DNA from 3 places in the Gordonia sp. J1A genome. Region 3 is predicted to be linked to each of the others. Evidence: predicted binding sites of a transcription regulator. Region 3 holds the regulator's gene; each other region holds the start of a gene.
What was found. Region 3 encodes LexA, which represses DNA repair genes until DNA is damaged. Its sites were predicted from a motif close to CGAACANNTGTTCG; they were not measured.
Positions count from the first base shown of each region.

Region 1: the regulator LexA is predicted to act here: its motif matches at 2,547-2,560, upstream of ACZ5QD_RS11570 (HNH endonuclease signature motif containing protein).
Region 2: the regulator LexA is predicted to act here: its motif matches at 3,114-3,127, upstream of ACZ5QD_RS07250 (SAV_6107 family HEPN domain-containing protein).

Region 1 covers NZ_AP041607.1:2,473,240-2,480,432, forward strand. The annotation lists gene ACZ5QD_RS11565 (TetR/AcrR family transcriptional regulator) at 83-868, shown strand; gene ACZ5QD_RS11570 (HNH endonuclease signature motif containing protein) at 905-2,449, opposite strand; gene ACZ5QD_RS11575 (sigma-70 family RNA polymerase sigma factor) at 2,586-3,557, opposite strand; gene ACZ5QD_RS11580 (VOC family protein) at 3,609-4,049, opposite strand; gene ACZ5QD_RS11585 (MOSC domain-containing protein) at 4,159-4,689, opposite strand; gene ACZ5QD_RS11590 (nuclear transport factor 2 family protein) at 4,694-5,068, opposite strand; gene ACZ5QD_RS11595 (LysR family transcriptional regulator) at 5,140-6,018, shown strand; gene ACZ5QD_RS11600 (multidrug effflux MFS transporter) at 6,034-7,193, opposite strand, start outside.
Region 2 covers NZ_AP041607.1:1,555,145-1,562,337, reverse strand. The annotation lists gene ACZ5QD_RS07270 (polyprenyl synthetase family protein) at 1-302, opposite strand, end outside; gene ACZ5QD_RS07265 (methylenetetrahydrofolate reductase) at 417-1,400, shown strand; gene ACZ5QD_RS07260 (LppM family (lipo)protein) at 1,443-2,261, opposite strand; gene ACZ5QD_RS07255 (GNAT family N-acetyltransferase) at 2,340-3,008, opposite strand; gene ACZ5QD_RS07250 (SAV_6107 family HEPN domain-containing protein) at 3,346-3,879, shown strand; gene ACZ5QD_RS07245 (DUF3040 domain-containing protein) at 4,012-4,422, shown strand; gene mraZ (division/cell wall cluster transcriptional repressor MraZ) at 4,878-5,315, shown strand; gene rsmH (16S rRNA (cytosine(1402)-N(4))-methyltransferase RsmH) at 5,565-6,593, shown strand; gene ftsL (cell division protein FtsL) at 6,599-7,193, shown strand, end outside.
Region 3 covers NZ_AP041607.1:896,139-903,331, forward strand. The annotation lists gene ACZ5QD_RS04195 (PTS fructose transporter subunit IIABC) at 1-422, opposite strand, end outside; gene ACZ5QD_RS04200 (1-phosphofructokinase family hexose kinase) at 518-1,465, opposite strand; gene ACZ5QD_RS04205 (DeoR/GlpR family DNA-binding transcription regulator) at 1,462-2,232, opposite strand; gene ACZ5QD_RS04210 (putative PEP-binding protein) at 2,372-4,090, shown strand; gene lexA (transcriptional repressor LexA) at 4,117-4,776, opposite strand; gene ACZ5QD_RS04220 (LysM peptidoglycan-binding domain-containing protein) at 4,960-5,505, shown strand; gene nrdR (transcriptional regulator NrdR) at 5,528-5,977, shown strand; gene hrpA (ATP-dependent RNA helicase HrpA) at 6,031-7,193, opposite strand, start outside.

The DNA.
Region 1 (7,193 bases), 1.6 Mb from region 3:
AGACTTCGGGGTGCGCTGTCGATGGTCCAAGGTTGACGACACTCGTCCAGTGTTCCGTACGAGCTACTAGGGTTTCCAGGTGATGCCGAACCCTCCGATACCCACGAGTGCCGCGCGCGCCGCCGTCAACGCGGCGGCGACGCTGACGCGCGAGCTCGAACAACGCATCCTGACGCCTGCGGTGGAAGCCGTCGCCTCCGACGGCCGTAAGCAGCGCTGGGAGAAGCACAAGCAGGAGCGACGCGCCGAGCTGACCGCGGGCACGGTGGAAGCGATCCGGGCTCTCGGCCCGGAGGTCGGAATGGACGACATCGCCCGCCACATCGGGGTGTCGAAGACCGTGCTCTACCGGTACTTCGCCGACAAGAACGACCTCGCCGCCGCCGTCACGCTCTGGTATGTGGAGACGACCGTGATGCCGCGACTCATCGACGCGCTGTCGGGCGACATCGGCGACTACCGCCTGGTTCAGGCCGTCATCAGCGTGTACGTGGAGACGGTGTCGTCGGATCCCAATGTCTACCGGTTCACGATGGCGCGGCCGTCGGGCAGCCGTCCGGTCGCCGCCGAGGCCGAGAAGATCTTCGCGGGGGCCCTCGAATCGACGCTCGAGGCGCGATTCGCGGCCCGCGGCGCCCAGACTCGCGGCGCCCGCACTTGGGCACGCGCGATGGTCGGGGCCACCACCGTCGCCGTTGAGGAGTGGATCGCCGTCCCGGACCGGACCTCGCAGGATCTGGCCGAGGAACTGACGATGCTCGTCTGGGGCGGCATCGTCGGCGTGGTGGGCGCGGGTGGCGATCCGGCCTGCTTCGCAGCCGATCCCCCACAGCTCCCTCCGGACGAAGGGCATCCGCCCGCCGGGTGACCGGGCGCAGACCGGGAGGCTCTCCGCGACCACGGCTCAGGCCGCCGCGTGTCCCGGCCGGGACTCGCGATCGGGTTGGGCCGCGGCCTCCGGCGGCGGATGCTCGCGGCGATGCGGAACGGGAACTTGTTGATCCTCCCGTGGGTGCAGGTGCCGTGCCTGCCCGGCGTGGTGGACGGGGTTCAGGCGCCAGGGGTGATCGGTGGTGGCCGGTCGCCAGCCCATGCGTCCGGCATCGGGTCCGTCGGGGAGGATGGTGGTCTCCCATTGGCCGCGGTTGGTGCCGACGGCGCGGTTGTGGCGCCCGCACGCGGCGCCGAGAGCATCGATGTCGGTGCGCCCTCCCGGGGTGATCCAGTCCGGTGCATGATGGGCCTGAGTTTGCGCGAAGGGGCGGTCGCAGCCGGGGGCGGTGCAACCGCGGTCGCGGGCGAACAACGCCAACCGCTGCGCTCTACTCGCACACCGCGCACCACGACCCTGGTAGAGGACCTCGCTGGTGTGATTCCGGAAGACCGCCAGATGCGGCACAGCCTCGGCAGCGAGCCGCACGAGTTCACCGATCGGAACACGGCTACCTGTCGCGGTCAACGCGATTCCGGCATGCGCGGCGAGTTCCTGATCGGTGACGGTGATGACCAACTCCGCCGGTATCCGACTCGGTGCACCCAGCCCGCCGCGGGCGAGAACGTAATCACACAACGCCAGCAACGCATCGTGCGTGCGCTGAGCGGCACTGCGCAGATCCCGACCCCGCGCCGCCGCCAAAGCCTCGGCGTCGATGCCGTCGGCGTCAATGGTTCCAGTCGGCGAATCCGGGTCGGCGGGATTGTTCATCCCGGGTGCGGCCCAGGCGGTCAAGATCACCTCGAACTTCGCCCGCAACTCCGGAGTCATCGCGCCGCGGACTCTGCTCATCAACTGCCGATCCTGCGGGAGGATCGTGATTCCGCGTTGGCGTTGCCGGTCGACGTGATCGCTCTCCTGACCATCGGGGTCCAGGTGAGCGAGCAGCCGGTCACCGACCTTGCCCAGATCATCCGGATTCAACCCAGCCGCAGCCTCGGCCAACTCCGCCTCGGCACGGGCTTTGACCTCCGGCGAGATACAGCCGGGCACTTTCGCCAAAACGCCCGAGATCACCAACGCGTGTTCGGCGCCGACAGTCCCGCCCGCCACCGCGGCAGCGGTCGCCGGCTTGCGCGGAGGCAGGGTCTGCCCCTGGAAGTTCGAGAACTCACCGATCGCCTCAGCCATCCGCAACCGCCGACCCGCCTCCCGGGTCCCCAGCCGCAAGCCCTGTGAGAGGTATTGGTACGGATTCAGATAGCCGGCGGTGCGGTGCGCGTTGCGGTCGGAGACCTCCACCAGCAGCGCCGCGGAGATGCCGTCCCAGCGTCGCCGAATCCGTTCGGCAGTCTGTGTGTGGGCCAGCAGTTCCGGTTCGGTCTCCGGCGACAGGGAGGTCTCGGCGAGTTTGACCGCCGCGGCATCGATCAGGGCGAGTAGTTCGGCGGGCCGCCCCGGCAGCGCACCGGTGGCAACGACAGTCGCGATCGAATCGGTGATCGGACCGCTCATCACTGCCACCTCCCCCGAGTGTTTCAGCTGGTCAAACCATGTTTTCTTGACCTACCAGAACTCTACCAACGGGGTATGACAGAACACATTAGGGAATCGATCATATGTGCCAATCTGCCTCAGCCAGTCCCCACCCTCACCGGTCCTCAGCGGCGCCCGACAGCGTCTCCGGCAGGCCCGCCAGCGAGAACAGTTCGGGCTCGAAGAAGGCACCGACGTGCGCCACCCGACCGTCGACGATCGTCAGGACATCGAGTTGGAAACGACGCCAGACGTCGCCGTCGCGCATGAACATCCCGGCCGCCGGCAACCCGTTGCAGGACGTCTTGATCATCCTGATGTCGCCGGCTTCCTTGGCCGGGCACTGGCTGAGGGTGAGCACTCCGATGTTCTCGGCGCCGAGATACCAGCCCGGGAACGGCGGCATCTCCCACACCGCATCGGCGGCGAGCACGTCCACCACGCCGGGGATGTCGTGCCGCTCGAAAGCAGCGCAGAACTCGTCCCACACCTGCCGCTCGTGGTCGGACAGTTCCGCGACGCGCCGACCCTCTAGCCGGGTGCCCTCGCCGACCGCCCTGCGTGCGCGCGACAACGCGCTGTTGGCCGCCGCGACTGTCATGTCGAGTGCTTCGGCGGTCTCGGCCGCACTGAACGCGAGCACGTCGCGCAGAATCAACGCCGCGCGCTGACGCGCCGGAAGCTCCTGCATGGCGGCGACCATCGCCAGCCCCACCGACTCCCGCGCCGTCACCGTCGACGCGGGATCGCCCAGCGCGCCGTCCGGCAGCGGCTGCAGCCACGGGATCTCATGGTTCGGGATCACCGGTTCACGGGGATCGGAGGCCTCGGTGCCCAACCCGCTCGGCAGAGGCCTCCGCGCCCGGCTCTCCAGGGCGTTGAGACAGGTGTTGGTCGCGATCCGATACATCCACGTGCGGACCGACGACCGTCCTTCGAAGCTGTGAAAGGCCTGCCACGCACGCAGATACACGTCCTGCAGCACATCTTCGGCGTCGGTGGCCGATCCCAGCATGTGATAGCAGTGCACGAGAAGCTCGGCGCGCAGGGCACTGGTGGCCGCTTCGAAGTCACGGTCGTCGGTCATCGCCTCGTCAACTCCTCCGCCGCTCCTGAGCGGTCACTGGTGTCCCGGTCGTCACTGCGCCTGCTGCTGCGCGGCGTACGCCTCAGGTCCGGTCTCCACCGCGGCCGGATCCATCCACATGATCTCCCAGCCGTGGCCGTCGAGATCGTAGAACGAGCTTCCGTACATGAACCCGTGGTCTTCCACGTCCCCGGCCGTCGCACCGGCTTCCAGGGCCTTGCTCACGATGCCGTCCACCTCCTCACGGCTCTCCGCGCTCAGGCACAGGATCGCTCCGCTGGTGGTCGTGGCGTCGATGATCTGCTTGGTGGGCACGAAACTCTGGTAGAAGTCGCGGCGCAGCAGCATCGCGACGATGGTCTCGCCCAGCACCATCGCGGCGGCGTTCTCATCGGTGAAGCGGTCGTCGAACGTGTATCCCATCTTCCCGAAGAACTCCCGGGACGCGTCCAGGTCGGCGACGGGCAGGTTCACGAAGATCATCTTGTGCATCGGGGTCTCCTTGCAGTCTGCGGCGTCCCTCTCGGAGGCCGTCATAGAGATAGACAGCCCGGCCCGGCAGAACTGATCGGTCGACGCGAGATCTATTTCCGCGAAGAGCTCACAGATCCCGGATCGCGGGGGCGTCCGGGACGGTCAGCACCTCGATCGGATCGCCCGCGGTGATCGTTCCTCGCTCGACGACGCGCAGGTAGGGCCCCACGCGGCGGGCCTGAGCGAATCGTTTCACCCACCCGCGGCCGTCTTCGCCCATCCATCGTGCGAACGTCTGACAGGGGATCCGCGGCGACGTGACCTCGACGATCACCTTCTCGCCGATACGCCATCGCTCACCGATCCGCGCACCGTTCACATCGATTCCGACCGTCCGCAGGTTCTCCCCGAAGAAGCCGGGCGGAATCTCCCGGCCGAGCTCGGCCGCCCAGTAGTCGGCGTCCTCCTGCGCATAGACGTACAGCGCCTTGTCCGGGCCGCCGTGATGCTTGCGATCGGCCTGCACATCGGCGAACGCCCCGTATTCGCCGATCCGGACCGGCCCGCTGACCGGCCGCTTGTCGATGGCCGTGGTCCCCACACTGCCTGGATCCGGATGCAGGGCTGCTACGACGCAGATCGCGGTGACTTCGGCCATGCGGTCAGCCTACGGCGAGGATCTCCCGGGGATCGAAGGTGACGTTCACACGAGTGATGAGGCCGGCCTCGACATGCGTCCAGTTCACGACCGCGGTCGGAGGCGCCCCGGCCATGCCGAGATCGAACCAGGTGATGACGTCGGTGTCGTCGGCGAGCCGTTTGCGGATCTCGAGGCTGTCGGTCCCGGCCGCCATGCCGTTCAGCCCCTGCAGGAACTCATCGGGTCCGGATGCCGTGCCGAGAACTCCGACGAACTCGCAGTCATCCGCCAGATGAGGCCGCAGGTCGGAGAAGTCCTTGCGCCGCCAGCAGTCGACGTAGAGTTCCGCGATCTGGAGCGGAGTGCGTGCGGGGACGGCAGATGATGTATCAGTCATGTCTTCACTGTCCGCCCGCATACGGGTATACGTCCAACAGCTGGTACTTCTGCGAACTAGAATCACTGATTATGGAGTTGCACCAGCTGCGATATCTCGTCGCGGTCGCCGACCACGGCTCGTTCACCGCCGCCGCCGAGGAGTTGCTGGTCAGCCAATCGGGAGTCAGCGCCCAGGTCGCCAAGCTGGAGAAGGAACTCGGGCATCGCCTTCTCGACCGCTCCGGCCGGACCGTCGTCCCGACCGCGGAAGGCGATGAGATCCTGGTCCACGCGCGCGCAGTCGCGCGGGCGGTCCAGGCGGTCCGGACCACCGCTGACGAGCTCACCGGTCTCGTCCGCGGGCACGTTCGGCTGGGCACCGTGATCGGCTGCACCATCCCCGGCTACCTGCGTGGGTTCGCCGACTTCCGGAGTGCCCACCCCGACGTCTCGGTCACCGTCACCGAGGACAGCTCCGACCGGCTGATCGCCGATCTGGAACTCGGCCGGCTCGACGTCGCGGTGGTGGCGCACGCCGCACCGCTGCCGGCCGCCCTCGGACCTCGCACCCTGATTCGCGAGCCGTTGGCGGCCGTGGTTCCGAACCGTCATCCGTGGGCCGACTACGACCGTGTCCCGCTGTCGGAACTCGCCGACGTCACCGTGCTCTCGCTCCCCGAGGGCACCGGTGTCCGGGCGGCCCTCGCCGAGACCGCCGCAGCCGAGCAGGTGCCCATCGTTCCGGCCGTGGCAGCGCATTCGCCCTCCGCGGTGCTGGCGCTCGCCGAACTCGGCAGCGGCGTCGGACTGCTCACCGCGTCGATGGCCGCCGGCCATCCGGGGGTGGTAGCGATCCCGGTGGCGCGCTCGCGGCAGACGTCGCTCTCGCTGGCCCGCCGACCGGACCCCTCCGCGGCAGCCCGGGCCATGACCGCAGCGCTCGCCCGCCGGCTCACCCCCGCGCAGTGATCTGCGACCCGGCGGTCAGCGGATCGTAGTCGCGAACGACCCTGCGGCCAGAACGGTGCAGCCGAACACGACGATCGCCATCGGCGTCGCGCTGGCCTCCCCACCGATACCGACCAGAGGCGAGACGATCGCACCGACCGTGAACTGAAGGGACCCGAGGACCGCGGAGCCGGTGCCCGCGCGCTCCCGGACCTCGCCGAGTGCCAACGCGGTCGCGTTGCCCGCAGTGAAACCGAAACTCGAGGTGAGGCAGAACATCAGCACGAGCAGCAGCCAGTGGACGCCGGGCACGGCCAGTGCGACGACCAGCATCGCGACGCCCACAGCCGAGAGCACGGCCACTCCCGCGGCGAGCAGGGCGTGCGGGCGGAACCGCCCGAGAAGCCGGTTGTTGGTCCACCCCGCGATACCGATGCCCACCGCGTTCACGGCGAACAGCACCGAGTACATCCCGGGCGAGAATCCCATCACCTCTTGGATCACGAACGGCGAGGCCGAGATGTACGCGAACATCGCACCGAACCCGATGCCGAAGGTCAACGTGTAGCCGAGGTAACGGCGGTTGCCGAGAACCGCCCCGATGCCGCATCCGATCGCCCGCGGCTCGATCGGATGCCTGCGCGGCGCGGGCAGCGTCTCGGGGACGAAGGCGACGACGGCCATGAGCATCACCGCCGCCAGGCCGGCGAGGACGAAGAACACACCGCGCCACCCGATCGGCCCCACCAGCGCTCCGCCGAGCAGCGGCGCGACCACCGGCGCCGCGCTGGTGATGATCATCATCACGCTGAACAGTTTCGCCGAGCGGTCCCCCGAGGTCCGGTCCGCGATCACTGCACGAGCGACCACGACACCGATCCCGCCGGTGACTCCTTGCAGGAAGCGGCAGGCGATGAGGACGATGATCGACGGTGCGAGTGCGCACCCGAGCCCCGCGACGGCCAGCAGAACGGTACCGACGATCAGCGGCCTGCGGCGTCCGAGTCCGTCCGAGAGCGGTCCCACCAGCAATTGCCCCGCCGCCAGCCCGAGCATGAAGGCGGTGAGCGTGAGCTGAACCGACGACGGCGACGCCTGAAGATCGTCCGCCACCCGCGGGAGTCCGGGCAGATACATGTCCGTCGCGAGCGGAGCGATGGCCGACAGCAGGGCGAGGCTGAGCAGCATCGCCAGAC
Region 2 (7,193 bases), 660 kb from region 3:
GAGCGGTCGAGGATGTCGTCGTGGATGAGGGCGCAGGCCTGGATCAACTCGATCGCGGCGCCGACCCGCAATGCCGTCGACTCCCCGGGGCCGGTGTCGGCGGCCGCTTCGGGGCCGCATCGCCAGCCGGCGTAGACGAACAGCGGCCGCACCCGTTTGCCGCCCGACAGCACGAAGTCGGCGAGCACGTCGCCGGCCTCCGCGACCGCGGGGTAGATGTCGTCGAGCGCAGGCCGGCCGGAGTCGAAGAACGCCGTCAGGATCTCGTCGACCGCGGCGGGCACGTGCGCAATGTTGACCACGACTGGCAAGGTTACCGGTCCTCGTCGATAGCCCGGCCACGCGCCGCAGCGGCGGTGATCGCGGGCACAGCCGCGGTATCGGCGGCCGCGGGCCGCCCGCCGGGTGTCCGTATGATGACTGGGGTGACCGATCCGATCAGTACCGACTCCGACGTCCGCGCCCGCCCGGGGCAGTCGGTCGTGGAGCGTCTGGCCGACCCGCACTCCGGGCCGGTGCCGTTCTCCGTCGAGTTCTTCCCACCGCGCGACGCCGCCGAGGAGGCGCGACTGTGGCGTGCGGTCCGGATCTTCGAACGAATGAACCCGGCCTTCGTGTCGATGACCTACGGTGCGGGCGGATCGACCCGCGACCGGACCGTGCGCATCGCGGGCGAACTCGCGACCGAGACCACGCTGCTGACCGTCGCGCATCTGACCGCGGTCAACCACAGCGTCGACGAACTCCGCGGCCTGGTGGGCGCGTACGCCGACAAGGGCATCGTCAACCTGCTCGCCCTGCGCGGTGATCCGCCCGGTGATCCGCTCGGTGAGTGGGTCAAGCACCCGGAAGGCGTGGCGTACGCCGAAGAACTGGTGCGCCTGATCGGAGAACTCGGCGACTTCCACGTGGGCGTCGCGTCGTTCCCCGAAGGTCACCACCGCGCGCCCAATCTCGCCGCCGACACCGGAAATCTGGTGCGGAAGCTGCGGGCGGGCGCGGAGTACTCGGTGACGCAGATGTTCTTCGACGTCGACGACTTCCTCCGCCTGCGCGACCGTATCGCCGCCGCCGATCCCGAGCAGGGCGCCAAGCCGCTGATCCCGGGGATGATGCCGATCACCTCGCTGGCCTCGGCGCGCAGGATGACCGAGCTGTCCGGCAGCAAGATCCCCCCGGCGGTCGAGGAACGGCTAGCGAAGGCGGCGGGCGACGGACCGGAGGAGAATCGGGCCGACGTGCGTGCGGTCGGCATCGACCTGTGCACGGAGGCCTCGTTGCGGCTCATCTCCGAAGGGGTGCCGTGCCTGCACTTCTGCAGCCTCAACTTCGCGAAGGCGACCAGCGAGGTGCTCGAGCGCATCGGCATCGACACGCGCGGGGCGCTGGCCGGCGTCTGAGACGTGCGGTCCGCCGGAGAGGGCGACCGCGCGCGGACGGCGTCAGTCGGCGCCGCGCCCGGATGTCTCGCGCTCGGGCTTCGGGGACTCCTCGTCGGACTGCGGCGCCTCGGGCTTGCGCTTCGGGCGTCCCGGACGGGGTGAGCGGTCCCGATTCTGGTAGGCCGCGTACACGACCATCGCGACGATGATCGCGCACAGCAGGAACATGAACCAGGTCCAACTGGGCACGGCGGCGGTCGCCGGATCCGCGTACTCCGAATCGGCCTGCAGGTCGACGTTCTGTCCCGGGGTGGGCGTCCAGACCACCGTGTCGTCGCCCGCCTGATGACCGTTGGTCGCGACCACCTCACCGCCGAACGTGATCGACAGGGAGAAGTACACGCTGCCGGGATCGGCGTCCGTCAGCGAGGCCGAGCCGCGGAAACGGACGATGTCGCCGCTGCGGGACGATTTGAGATGGACCGTCGCGGACGGGTCGGGGAGGGCGGCGGCGATGATGTCGCCGAGCTGGCTGAACTGACCCGCAGAGAGTCTGTCGAAGGTGAGCTCGGAACCGACCTTGCCGTCGGGCGACGGCGCGGCCTGTCCGCCGGGGCGCGAACTCTGCGTCGACGGGGCGGGTACGGCACTGCTCTCATCCGACTTCTCCGGGAAGTCGGTGGTCCAGACCTGGCCGCTGAGCGAGGCCGGGATGTCGAAGGACGGCTTCTGCGGATGCTGATCCGGTGACGTGGCGATGATGACCGTGCCGGAGAACTGGTCGCCGACCGTGGTCGACTTGGTGAGACAACCGGTGAGCACGGGGATCAGTGCCAACAGTCCGGCTAGGGCGAGCGCGGTGCGGCGGAACGAGGTCACCGACTCATCGTGCCAGAAGAGATGCGCCAACCTGCGCAGTGTCGTCATCGGTGCGTCGGACGGACCGCGGGCGGCCGGTCATCGCGGCGGGGGACCGGCGTCCGGAAGAGGGAGCGGGCGTCCGAGGAAGGCGAACGGCCGGGCGTCTCCGGCGAAGGTGAAGTGCCGCAGGACATCCTCGAAGCCGAGGCGGCGGTAGAGGCCCCAGGCGCGATTGGCCTCACCCTGGACTTCGGGCGTCGAGAGGAGGACCTTGCTCTCCGGTCTGCCCGAGAGCAGCGATGTCAGGAGCCGTTGGCCGACGCCGCGGCCCTGACCGGCCGGATGCACATGCAGTTCGGTGAGTTCGAAGTAGTCGCGCATGAACTCGCGCGCGTCGGCGGGCCGGGTTCCGGCCTGTAGCAGTCCCGAATACAGCTGGCGGTTCCACCACTGGTCCGGTGCACCGCGGTAGCCGTACGCCACCCCGACGAGGATCTCGCGATCCGAGAGCGCCAGCGGTGCGCGCACGCGCAGCCGGGAGTACGTGGGCCGGAGCGAGTCGAGCGCGGACAGCGTCGCGAACGCGCCGAAAGCCGACCACCCGGGGCGCGCGATGTGATCGCGCCACAGCGGCAACCGGTGGGCTTCGCTTCCGCGGGGGTAGTGCATGGCGGTGATGTAGGTGTGCACAGCGGGATCGAGCCACAGGTGTGCCAGATCGGCCGGGAGGGGCGCGACGCGGATCGGGGAGGCGTCCAGTGACATGCCCGTTCCCTTCGTCGTCGGCTCGATTCGTCTGCGGCTGCCAGACTCTGGGAGCGTAGCGGCACTTGCCCATCGGCGTTCACACCGGCTACGGTTGACGCCTGTCGAACTGATGTTCGTATCGGTTGGGCGGTCCAGTGGCCCGGCGATGGGGAAGACATCGCCGGGCCACCGATCATCGGTGACGGGGTCCGCTGTCGAAGTCTTCGCGGGAGTGCCGGCGCCGTGCGACGGCCGGCCGTCGGGCCCGTCGTCGCAACACCTTCTTTGTCGTACCCCTCTGTCATGGTGTCGTCACGAGCCCGACAGAGCCGGGCGCCGACACGGAGGAGTTGGGATGGAGCGGTCAGCAGAACGGTCCGGGCGGCAGTTCGCCGGGTTGCATCTCGCACCCGCCCCGTCGGTGTCCGGTGCACAAGCCGATCACGGAGTCGACCCGCACGTGGTGCACCGCAGCCGCGATCTCCTGGATCGGGCAGAGGACCTGTTCGAGCAGGCGGCGTCGGTGGACGACGACGGGGCCGAGCGATTCCGGCTGTTCTATCTCGCGGCGATCCGAGCCGCCGGCGCGGTGCTGGAGATCTACGAGCCCTCGGGCCGCGTCCGCCGACGCCGCGGTGCGGCGGACGCGTGGAGTCGGATCAAGGAGCGTGCTCCCCAGTGCCGGGAACTCGCCGACTATTTCGGCGAACTCTCGACCATGCGCTCGCACGTCGAGGCGGGGCTGGTGCGCGCCGTCGATTCCACGTTCTGCGCGCGCGTGGAGCGCCGTGCGGTCGCGTTCCTGGACGTGGCCGACGCGACGCTGCTGGCGTACGAGCAGGGGAAGCTCACCTCGAAGCGTCCGGCGGCGCGCGGAACCGTCGCTTGAGTGCGCGGGATGATCGGCGTGATTGTGAACGCATCGTCGGCCAATGGTGGTCGAAGGGCGCTCGGGCTCGTACTATTGACATAGAGAGGCGAGAAGACGAAATCCTCGCCACGATCCAGTAAGGGAGGAGCGGTGCCGCTTTCAGAGCACGAGCAGCGCATGCTCGATGAGATAGAGAGCGCTCTCTACGCCGAAGACCCGAAGTTCGCGTCGAGCGTCACCCGCCACAAGGTGCGCTTGCCGAACGCGCGTCGTCGGATCGTGGTCGCTCTCGGGTTCCTCGCTGGACTCGCATTGCTGGTCGGCGGAATGATGGTCGACGTCGAGGTCGGCGGACTGAAGATCCTCAGCTTCGTCGGATTCCTGCTGATGTTCGGGGCCGCGGTCTTCGGCCTGATGGCTGGCCGCGGGCGGATCTCGGGTCCCGACGGCGCCTCCTCGTCGAAGAAGTCCGGAAAGGCCGCGAGCGGTCACGGCTCGTTGAGCCGACGGATGGAGGATCGCTTCAACCGTCGCTTCGAGCGGGACGACCGCGATCTGTAGAACCGGCCGTCGGCACCGGCGGCTGACGGCCTGACGCGCCCTGCGTCGACAACGATCTCCCTGGCGGGGTCGCAACTTCCGAAAGGAAGATGCGGCCCCGTTTTTCGTATCTCGGGAACGTCTGTCTCCGGGGTGTCCCCACAGCGTCCCACCCCGTCTCCCCACAGCGTCCCACCTCGTCTCCCCACAACGCCCCACCTACCGCTCTTGGTTGGTCTCACCAGTCACTTCGTTACCTTTTGACCCCTTTCGTAACGACACTAGTGAGCTGCGACACGTCAATGATTGCTGAGAATCCAGTGAAGCTTAGGCACTCTGACCTGCGCATATAGTTGATGGTGGGGAAACGGTGGGGCCTGCGGGGTGGAATGTGGTGGAAAGTGGGGTAGTGTGGGCATTACTGGGCGAGGGGGATACCGGAACCGCCGAACCCGGAAGGGTGAGGAGGTGTCGACGTGGCTCGTTTCGTCGGCACCTACACGCCCAAGCTCGATGACAAGGGGCGACTGACGTTGCCCGCGAAGTTCCGCGACGCGCTGGCAGGAGGAGTCATGGTCACACGCAGCCAGGACCGCAGCCTGTCGGTGTACCGGGCAGAGGAGTTCGACGCGATCGCCGAGAAGGCGGTCACCGCGTCGCGCAACGACCCGGAGGCCCGCGCTTTTCTGCGGTACTTCTTCGCCGGCGCCGACGAGCAGCGGCTCGACGGGCAGGGCCGCGTCAACCTCTCGGCCGAGCATCGCGACTACGCGGGGCTCACCAAGGAGTGCGTCGTCATCGGCTCGTACGACCACCTGGAGATCTGGGACGCGCAGAGCTGGCGCGACTACCAGGCCCAGCACGAGGAGGCGTTCTCCAACGCGGGATCGTCCGCCCTCGACTCGATCCTGTAACGGGATCGCGTCGACACACGTGAATTGAACATTCGGAGATCACGACTGCTGCGGTGAGTCGAGGCCTCGGCCCGATCGACCCTGACGTACTTCCCCAACGCCAGGTGCGCTCGGGCGGGGACCCCGTCTCATCGCAGGCCCACACCGCCGCAGTTCCACGGCATCGATGCCGGTGGTCTCCGGAGCGTCGCAGGGGGCGACGCCCAGAAGTTATCGGCACGGTTCTCACGGCAGCAGGGAGGGAGCGGGGTGAACGCACCGCGGCAAGGCGAACACGGACACGTTCCGGTGATGGCTGATCGCATGTTCGCGCTGCTGGAACCGGCTCTCACCCGTCGGTCGCCCGACGGCGGTGGCGCGGTCCTGGTGGACGGCACGCTGGGCGCCGGCGGCCACACAGAGTACTTCCTCGAACGCCTGGCGGGCCTGCACGTCGTCGGCATCGACCGCGACACATCGGCGATCGGCATCGCCTCCGAGCGTCTGCATCGCTTCGGAGACCGCGTGGAGTTCCACCACAATCGTTACGACGAGATCGAGTCGGTGGTCGCCGCCACCGGACGCGACGAGGTCGACGGGGTGCTTCTCGACCTCGGGGTCTCGTCGATGCAGCTGGACCGGGCCGAACGCGGGTTCGCGTACGCCGTCGACGCACCGCTGGACATGCGGATGAATCCCGACGACGAGCTGACAGCGGCTGACGTCCTCAACACCTACGACCACGGCTCTCTCGCCCGAGTGCTCAGCGAGTACGGCGAGGAGCGGTTCGCGGGGAAGATCGCCTCGGCAGTGATCCGGGAACGCGCCAAGGAGCCGTTCACCACCAGCGGACGTCTCGTGGAGCTCCTGTACGCCACCATCCCGGCGGCGACCCGGCGGACCGGTGGCCATCCGGCCAAGCGGACCTTTCAAGCGCTCCGGATCGAGGTGAACCACGAACTCGACTCATTGCGCGGGGTGATCCCGGCGGCGCTCGAAGTACTCGCGGTCGGCGGCCGGCTCGCCGTGATGAGCTACCAGTCGCTCGAGGACCGAATTGTCAAGCGCGACTTCGCCCGTGCGGTGGAGAACACCACCCCGGCCGGCCTGCCGGTCGATCTGCCGGGGACCGCCCCGCGGTTCTCGCTCGTCACTCGCGGAGCCGAACAGGCAGACGCGGCCGAACGTGCGGCCAACCCGCGTTCGGCCCCTGTCCGGATCCGGGCCATCGAACGTATCGCACCGAACCACCCCGCGGGTCGCGGCGGCGGGACCGCAGACGGAAGGGGAGCACAGTGACGCTTGTGGACACTCGCACCGCCACCGGACCACGCGAGGGTTCCGACCGTCAGCGTCGACGGCGCACCGGCGCCGCGGCGAGCGAGCGTCCGTCGCGATCCAAGGCGGCCCAGCGGGCTCTCGATCGGCGCACTCGCCGTGAGCGCACCGGAGCCCGGCTGCCGATGACCGGGCGCCGCATCGCCGGAGTCCCGCTCGTGGTGCCGATCCTGGTCCTGGTGATGGGCGCCCTCGCGCTGACTCTGTTCCTGACAACCAAATCGGCGCAGGACTCGTACTCGATCGACGCGCTCCGCAAGGAGAACCAGGAGCTGCAGGCCCGTGCCGCCGAGTTGAAGGCGGCAGCCGACGCAGGCGACCAGGCGCCCGCGATCGCGCGGGCGGCCGCTCGCCAGGGGATGGTCCCGGCGTCGAACGCCGCCGAGATCATCGTCGGAGCAGACGGCAAGCCACGGCTCCGCGGCACTCCCACACCGGCGACCGGCAGCCCGCTTCCGGACCTGAACCCGGCGCCGGACCCCGTCGAGAAGATCGACAAGAACAAGGTCGACGATTCCGAGGGACTCGGTGGCGAACAATCGCAGAGTGCACCGCCGCGTA
Region 3 (7,193 bases):
ACGGCGGCGGCGTCGGGCGCCGCGCGCAGGGCGGCGACGAAGTCGGGCCGCACGAGGGCGCGCGCCAGCGAACTGAGCACCTTCATGTGCTCGCCGGCGGCTCCCTCCGGTGCCGCGATCAGGAAGACGATGTCGGCGGGCCCGTCCGGAGCACCGAATTCTGCCTTTCGCGTCAGGCGTGCCATGGCGAGGGTGGCGGTGGTGACGGAGGCGACGCGTGCGTGCGGGATCGCGATGCCTCCGGGAAGCCCGGTCGCGGATTTGCGTTCGCGTGCCATAGCGGCCTCGGCGAGCTCGGCCGGGTCGGTGCAGCGGCCGGCGTTTGCGACCAGACCGGCGAGCGCGGCGATGACACTGTCCGCATCAGCGCCGGCGTCACCGTCGAGCAGGACCAGCTCCGGCGTGATGATCTGTTGGGACATGATGGCTCCCTCGGTGATTCTGGGGGGTCGGGATTCTGGGGGTCGGGGATTCGGGGACTCGGGGATTCTGGGTGTCGGGGTTCTTCGCGGACGGATCAGGACAGCCGGGAGACAGACACACCCGCTTCGTCGAGCAGATCCGGAGTGGGCGGCGTGGTGCCCGGCAGTGCTGCGGCCGCCGAGCCGTGAGCGACGGCACTGCGCAGGAGCCCGGCCTCGTCGGCACCGCGCAGGTGCGCGATCAGATAACCGGCGAGTGAGGCGTCGCCCGCGCCGACGGTGCTGCGGACCGCGACAGCCGGCGCGGTGGCGAACCATATGCCGTCCGGGGTGGTCAGGAGGGCGCCGGCCGCGCCCAGCGTGGTCAGCACCGTCCCGCCGGTCCGGTCGGCGAGTGTTCGGGAGGCGGCCGCTGCGACGCTGGGATCACCCTGCGCCGCAGACCTCTCCATGCCGGCCGGATCGTCGCCGGTGAGTTCGGCGAGCTCATCGGAGTTCGGCTTCAGCAGTGCCGGACGGGCGGCGGCCACCGCGGCCAGGGGTGCACCGGACGTGTCGACGGCCACCCGACAGTGCAGCGACGCCGTCGCGGCGAGTACCTGCGCGTACCAGTCCTCGGGGAGGCCGGGCGGCAGCGAGCCGCACAGAGCGAGCCAGTCCGCTCCCTCGGCACGGGCCAGGATCGTGGTGCGCAGCGCGGCCCCGGCCTCGGCGGAGACGGCCGTTCCGGCGTCGTTGATCTTGGTGGTGGTGCCGTCCGGTTCGGCCACGGTCAGGTTGGTCCGGACCGTCCCGTCCGCCGACACCGCCTGGTGCGGAAGGGCCACGGCGCGCAGGCTGTCGATGAACGGGTCGTCGGCGCGGGCGGGCAGGACGGCCAGTGTGGGAAGGCCGGCAGCCCGCACCACCCGTGCGACGTTGATTCCCTTGCCGCCCGGTTGGTCGACGACGCGGGCCGCACGGTGCACCTCGCCCCGCCGGAGCGGTCCGGCGAGCTCGATCGTACGGTCGGTGCTCGGATTGGCGGTGACGGTGACGATCATGCGATCACCACCTCGATCTCGTGGGCGCGCAGTTCGTCGGCGAAGGCCGAGTCGATCCCGGCGTCGGTCACGAGGACATCGACGTCCTCCAGGGTTCCGAAGCTCATCAGTTCCTCCCGGTTGATCTTGGACGAGTCGGCGAGGACCACCGTCGTCGTGCAGGCCGCGATCATGGCGCGTTTGGTGGCGGCCTCGTCGGCGTCGGGTGTCGACAGACCGTGCTCGAGCGACAGACCGTTGGTGCCGAGGAAGCCGACCGACGCACGGATGCGCGAGAGTCGCTCGATCGCGTCGGCGCCGACGGAGGCACCGGTCTTGGGCCGGAGTCTGCCGCCGGTCAGCAGCACCCCGGAGCCGGGCAACTCCGCCACCACCTCGGCGATCTGCACGCTGTTGGTGACGCAGGTCAAGCGGGCGTCGGCGGGGATGGACAGAGCCAACTGCAGAGTGGTGGTCCCGGCGTCGATCACGATGGAACCGCCGTCGGCGGGCAGGAATGCCAGCGCAGCGGCACCGATGGCGCTCTTCTCGCCTCGGTGGGTCTCCTCCCGAACCACCAGATCGGGTTCGTCGACCACTGCGGCGACGTCGAGGCGTACGGCTCCGCCGTGGACGCGCACCAGATGGCCGCTGCGAGCGAGAATAGCCAGGTCGCGGCGCACGGTCTCGCCGGTCACGGAGAAGCGCGCGGCGAGATCGGCTACGGAGACGCGGCCGCGCAGGCGGACCTCGTTCGCGATCGCCGACTGGCGTTCCTCCGCGTACATCTGCTCTCCCGACTGTCCGATCTCATGCAACGATGGGGATCGTGCAAAGATGTGGATCTGTGTTGATTTGGTTGGTTACACATCTTTGTTTACATGGGTACGTGTTGACACGTCAAGGACTTTCTGTAATCTCTCTCACATGACCGAGGTGACTTCTCCCGTGCCTGCCGAGAACCCGTTCCGCGCCGACGTCATCGTCTCCGGTACTCCGGTGGTCGGTGGCCTCGCGTACGGACCGATCATCAGACCCGCACCGCGACCCGGCTTCGACGCCATCGATGACTCTCCCGTTCCGGAGGAGCTCCGCGACGCAGAGATGGAGCGTTTCACCGCCGCCGCCGGAGTGGTGGCCGACCGGCTGGCCGACCGGGCCTCCCACAGCACCGGCGTCGCGGCCGAGGTCCTGACTGCCACGGCCGGTCTCGCGCGCGATCGCGGGTGGGCGACGGCCGCGGGCAAGTCGATTGCGCAGGGCGTTCGAGCGCCGCTCGCCGCGATTGCGGCCACCGAGCAGTTCGTGGAGATGTTCACCAAGCTCGGCGGCCTCATGGCTGAACGGGTCACCGATCTGTTGGACGTCCGAGACCGCGTCGTCGCCGAACTCCTCGGGCTCTCGGAGCCGGGCATCCCCGTGCCGGACGTACCGTCGATTCTGCTCGCCGACGACCTCGCGCCCGCCGACACCGCGGGTCTGGACCCGGCACGCGTCATCGGGCTGGGCATGCGGCTCGGCGGCCCCAGCAGCCACACGGCGATCATTGCTCGCCAACTCGGTATTCCGTGCGTGGTCGCCGCCGCTGAACTCGATGAGATCCCCTCCGGAGCCATGGGCTACGTGGACGGGGACGCGGGAACGGTGGGGGCCGCCCCGGACGCCGGACTCATCTCGGACGCCGTGACGGCCGCGGCGACGCGGGCAGCCGAGACGGCGGCCTGGCGTGGGCCGGGCCGCACGGCGGACGGGCACGCGGTCGCGATCCTGGCCAACGTGGCCGACGGCGTGTCCGCTCGGTCGGCGGCGCAGGCGCCGGTGGAGGGCGTCGGACTGTTCCGAACCGAACTGGCCTTCCTGGACCGCGCGGCCGAGCCCACCGTCGCCCAGCAGGTAGAGCTCTACCGGGAGGTGATCGACGCCTTTCCCGGGCGCAAGGTGGTGATCCGCACCCTCGACGCGGGCTCGGACAAGCCACTGAAGTTCGTCGCCCACTCCGACGAGCCGAATCCGGCGATGGGAGTCCGCGGCAACCGCATCGTGCAGACGTATCCGGACATCCGCAACAACCAGCTCGATGCGCTGGCGGAGGCGGCGCGCGACGACGGCCGTGCGACGCCGTGGGTGATGGCACCGATGATCGCCACGGTCGACGAGGCGCGCGAATTCGCCGCGCGGGTTCGGGAACGCGGTCTGGTGCCGGGGGTGATGATCGAGGTGCCGTCGGCGGCGATCCTCGCCGACGCGATCCTCGCCGAAGTGGACTTCGTCTCGATCGGCACCAACGACCTGACCCAGTACACGATGGCGGCGGACCGGATGTCGCCGGAGCTGGCGGCGCTCACCGACCCGTGGCAGCCGGCGGTACTCGCGCTGATACAGCGGGTCGGGGACGCCGGTCGGGACCAGGGCAAGCCCGTGGGCGTATGCGGCGAGGCGGCTGCCGATCCGTTGCTGGCATGTGTGCTGGTCGGGATGGGTGTGACGTCGTTGTCGTCCGCGCCTGCGGCGTCGGCCGCGGTGGGACTGAAGCTGGGTACCGTCACCATGGATCAGTGCCGCGATGCGGCGTCCGCCGCGATCGCCGCGACGAGTCCGTCACAGGCGCGCGAGGCGGTTCGCGCGGTTCTGGCCGGCGAGGTGTGATGTCCCGCTGAGGCCGGCCGGGCGCCTCAGATACGGCGCATCACCGTGACGACCTTGCCGAGGATGGCGGCGTCGTCGCCGGGGATGGGCTCGAAATGCTCGTTGTGCGGCATGAGCCAGACGTGACCGTCGGTGCGCTTGAAGGTCTTCACGGTGGCTTCGCCGTCGATCATCGCGGCGACGATGTCACCGTTCTCCGCCACGTTCTGCTGGCGCACGACCACCCAGTCGCCGTCGCAGATCGCCGCGTCGATCATCGATTCGCCGACCACGCGAAGCATGAACAGGGAACCGTCGCCGACCAGTTCGCGCGGCATCGGGAAGACCTCCTCCACGGCCTGTTCGGCGAGAATCGGTCCGCCGGCGGCGATCCGGCCGAGCACCGGAACGAAGGTCGGCGTGGGGAGTGACTCTCCGTCGGCCTCGGCACCGCCCGAGGGCGGTGTCCGCTGATCGTCCCGAACGTTCACCGCACGCGGACGGTGCGGATCGCGCTTGAGAAGGCCGCGGCGCTCGAGCGTGCGGAGCTGATGGGCCACCGACGACGTGGAGGTGAGTCCGACGGCCTCGCCGATCTCACGGATGCTCGGCGGGTAGCCGCGCTCGCGGACCGACTGACGGATGACCTCGAGCACCTCGCGCTGACGCTGGGTCAATGAGGCCTCGAGCGTCGCGGTGGAGAGCATCGGATCGGGCGTGTCGGTCACGGTCGGGCCTTTCGTCAGCTGTGTTCGATCGATGGTCCAAAGGCTAGTTGAGTAGGTCACAAAACTCAAACAATTGTTCGACGCGTGTCGGCGTTTGTCGGACCCCTCGTGTTAACTATCGAACAAGAGTTCTTCGAACACGCGATCGATTGGAGACGAGTCATGAGCACGAGGACGGCACCCGCCCCGACCGGACGCGCCACCGCTGTGCACTCCACTGCGTCGGCGATGACCTGCGACATCCCGGTGGTCCGTGGCTCGCTGGTCCGTGATCGGGGAGTACGCGGAGCGGGGCGAGGCGACTCGAGCGGAACGTGCTTCCCGACCGGCCGCCCCGAGCGGCGTCGCCCGGTCGCGGACCGGCGAGTGATGTTCGATGCGCCGCCGGCCGGCCGGACCGCGCTGTCGCCCGCGGTGTACCGCAGGCGCCGGTGGGCCGGGGCCGCGGTGGTCGGCGGCACCCTCGCCGGCATGGTGTGGCTGCTCGCCCTCGTCGGAGCGGGCTACCAGGATGCGGCGACGCCGGAGTCGCCGGCGGCGACGCACGTGGTGTACGTCCGGTCGGGGGAGTCGCTCACCGCGCTCGCTGAGCGGATCGCTCCGGAGTTGCCGTCCGCGGGCGTCATCGCCCAGCTGCGCGACCTGAACGGCCTCGAGACATCGGGACTGCATGTCGGACAAGCGCTTATCGCCCCGCAGTACGGCTGAGGCGGGCGGGTATTGTCATGGCATGCGCTGCCCGTTCTGCAAGAACGACGACACCCGTGTCGTCGACTCCCGAGTCGCCGACGACGGCCAGGTGATCCGTCGCCGCAGGTCGTGCAATGAATGCGGGCGGCGGTTCAGCACGGTCGAGACGGCTGTGCTGTCCGTGGTGAAGCGCAACGGCATCTCCGAGCCCTTCAGTCGCGAGAAGGTGATGCAGGGCGTGCGCCGCGCCTGCCAGGGCCGTCAGGTGGACGAGGACGCACTGGCGAAGCTTGCGGTGCAGGTGGAGGACACCGTGCGCTCGTCGGGTTCGGCCGAGATACCGAGCAATGAGGTCGGTCTCGCGATCCTCGGTCCGCTGCGCGACCTCGACGAGGTGGCCTATCTGCGGTTCGCCTCGGTCTACCGGTCGTTCGAGTCGGCCGACGACTTCCAGCGCGAGATCGATTCGCTGCGCCGCGACCGTCACTGACACTCACGGCACCGGCGCCACCGGTCCGAGCAGTCAGCCACCGCCCCGAGCAGTCAGCTGAACTTGTCGATCGCCTTGATTATCCGCTGCTCGGAGACTGGACCGTTGGTGCCGAGCTGCTGAGCGAACAGGCTCACGCGGAGTTCCTCCAGGCGCCACTGCACCAACTCGTTCAGCGCCTCGTGGCGTGCGGCCGGAAGCTGGGCGAGGCGCCTATTCCAGACCGCCACCACCCTGTCGATGGCGCCCATCGCCTCGTTGTCCCGGCCGGCGGCGGTGTTGAGGGACTCGAGGCGCAGCCGCGCGGCGGTCAGATAGCGCGGCAGCGAGCGCAGATGCTCCAATGCCGTCGCGCCGACGAAGCCGTCGAAGATCAGATCGTTGACCTGATCGGAGACGTCGTCGGCGGCGAGAGTCCCGGACCGGGCGTCGACGGCCCGGCGCACCGGGGAGTATTCGGCGAGCGCCGCGACGGCGGCGTCGAAGTACTCGGGTGCGCGCGACCGGATCACCGGCCCCAGCCGCGCCGAGAGCGCGCCGAAGTCACCGGGACTGCGCAGGGCGGCCAACTCCGGCTCCCGTGCCAGGGTGTCGGTGACCGCCCGTGCCGTGCAGTCGGCCAGCAACGCGTCCACGTCCGGATACGGGCTCTGGCTCAGCGCGAGCTTGGCCGGCGGCGGCAGAGTCGACGCCAGCTTGCGGCTGGGCGGCGCGATCGCGAGTCGCAGGAGTTCTCCGGCGGCGGCGGCGATGCCGGCGTCGCGCTCGGTGGAGGTGGCGGCCTTCGCGATGCGTACGCCCTGTCCCGGCACGGTCGCGAGCGTGGGATAGCGGGTGATCGTCTGTCCCGCAACGGTCGCCGTCTCGGAGTCGGCGAGGGTGCCCAGACCGTCGGCGGTCCATTCGCGGTGCAGGGGCGCACGGCGGTCGCGGTCGGCGTCGGCAGACAGGTCGGTGCGAAGCGCGGCGAGCCGGTCGCCGCGCGCGATGATCGCGCCGTCTGTGCCGGTGACGGCGAAGTGCATCCGCAGATGCGGGGGGAGTGCCGACGGATTGAAATCGCGCGGAGCCAGGGTGACCCCGCTGATCGACGACAGCTCGCGAGCCAGGCCGGTGAGCAGTGGCTCGCTGCGCACCGAGAGTCGGCTGAGAGCGAGTTCGGCGTACCGGGACGCCGGGGACATGGACTTGCGCAGGCCCTTGGGCAACGACTTGA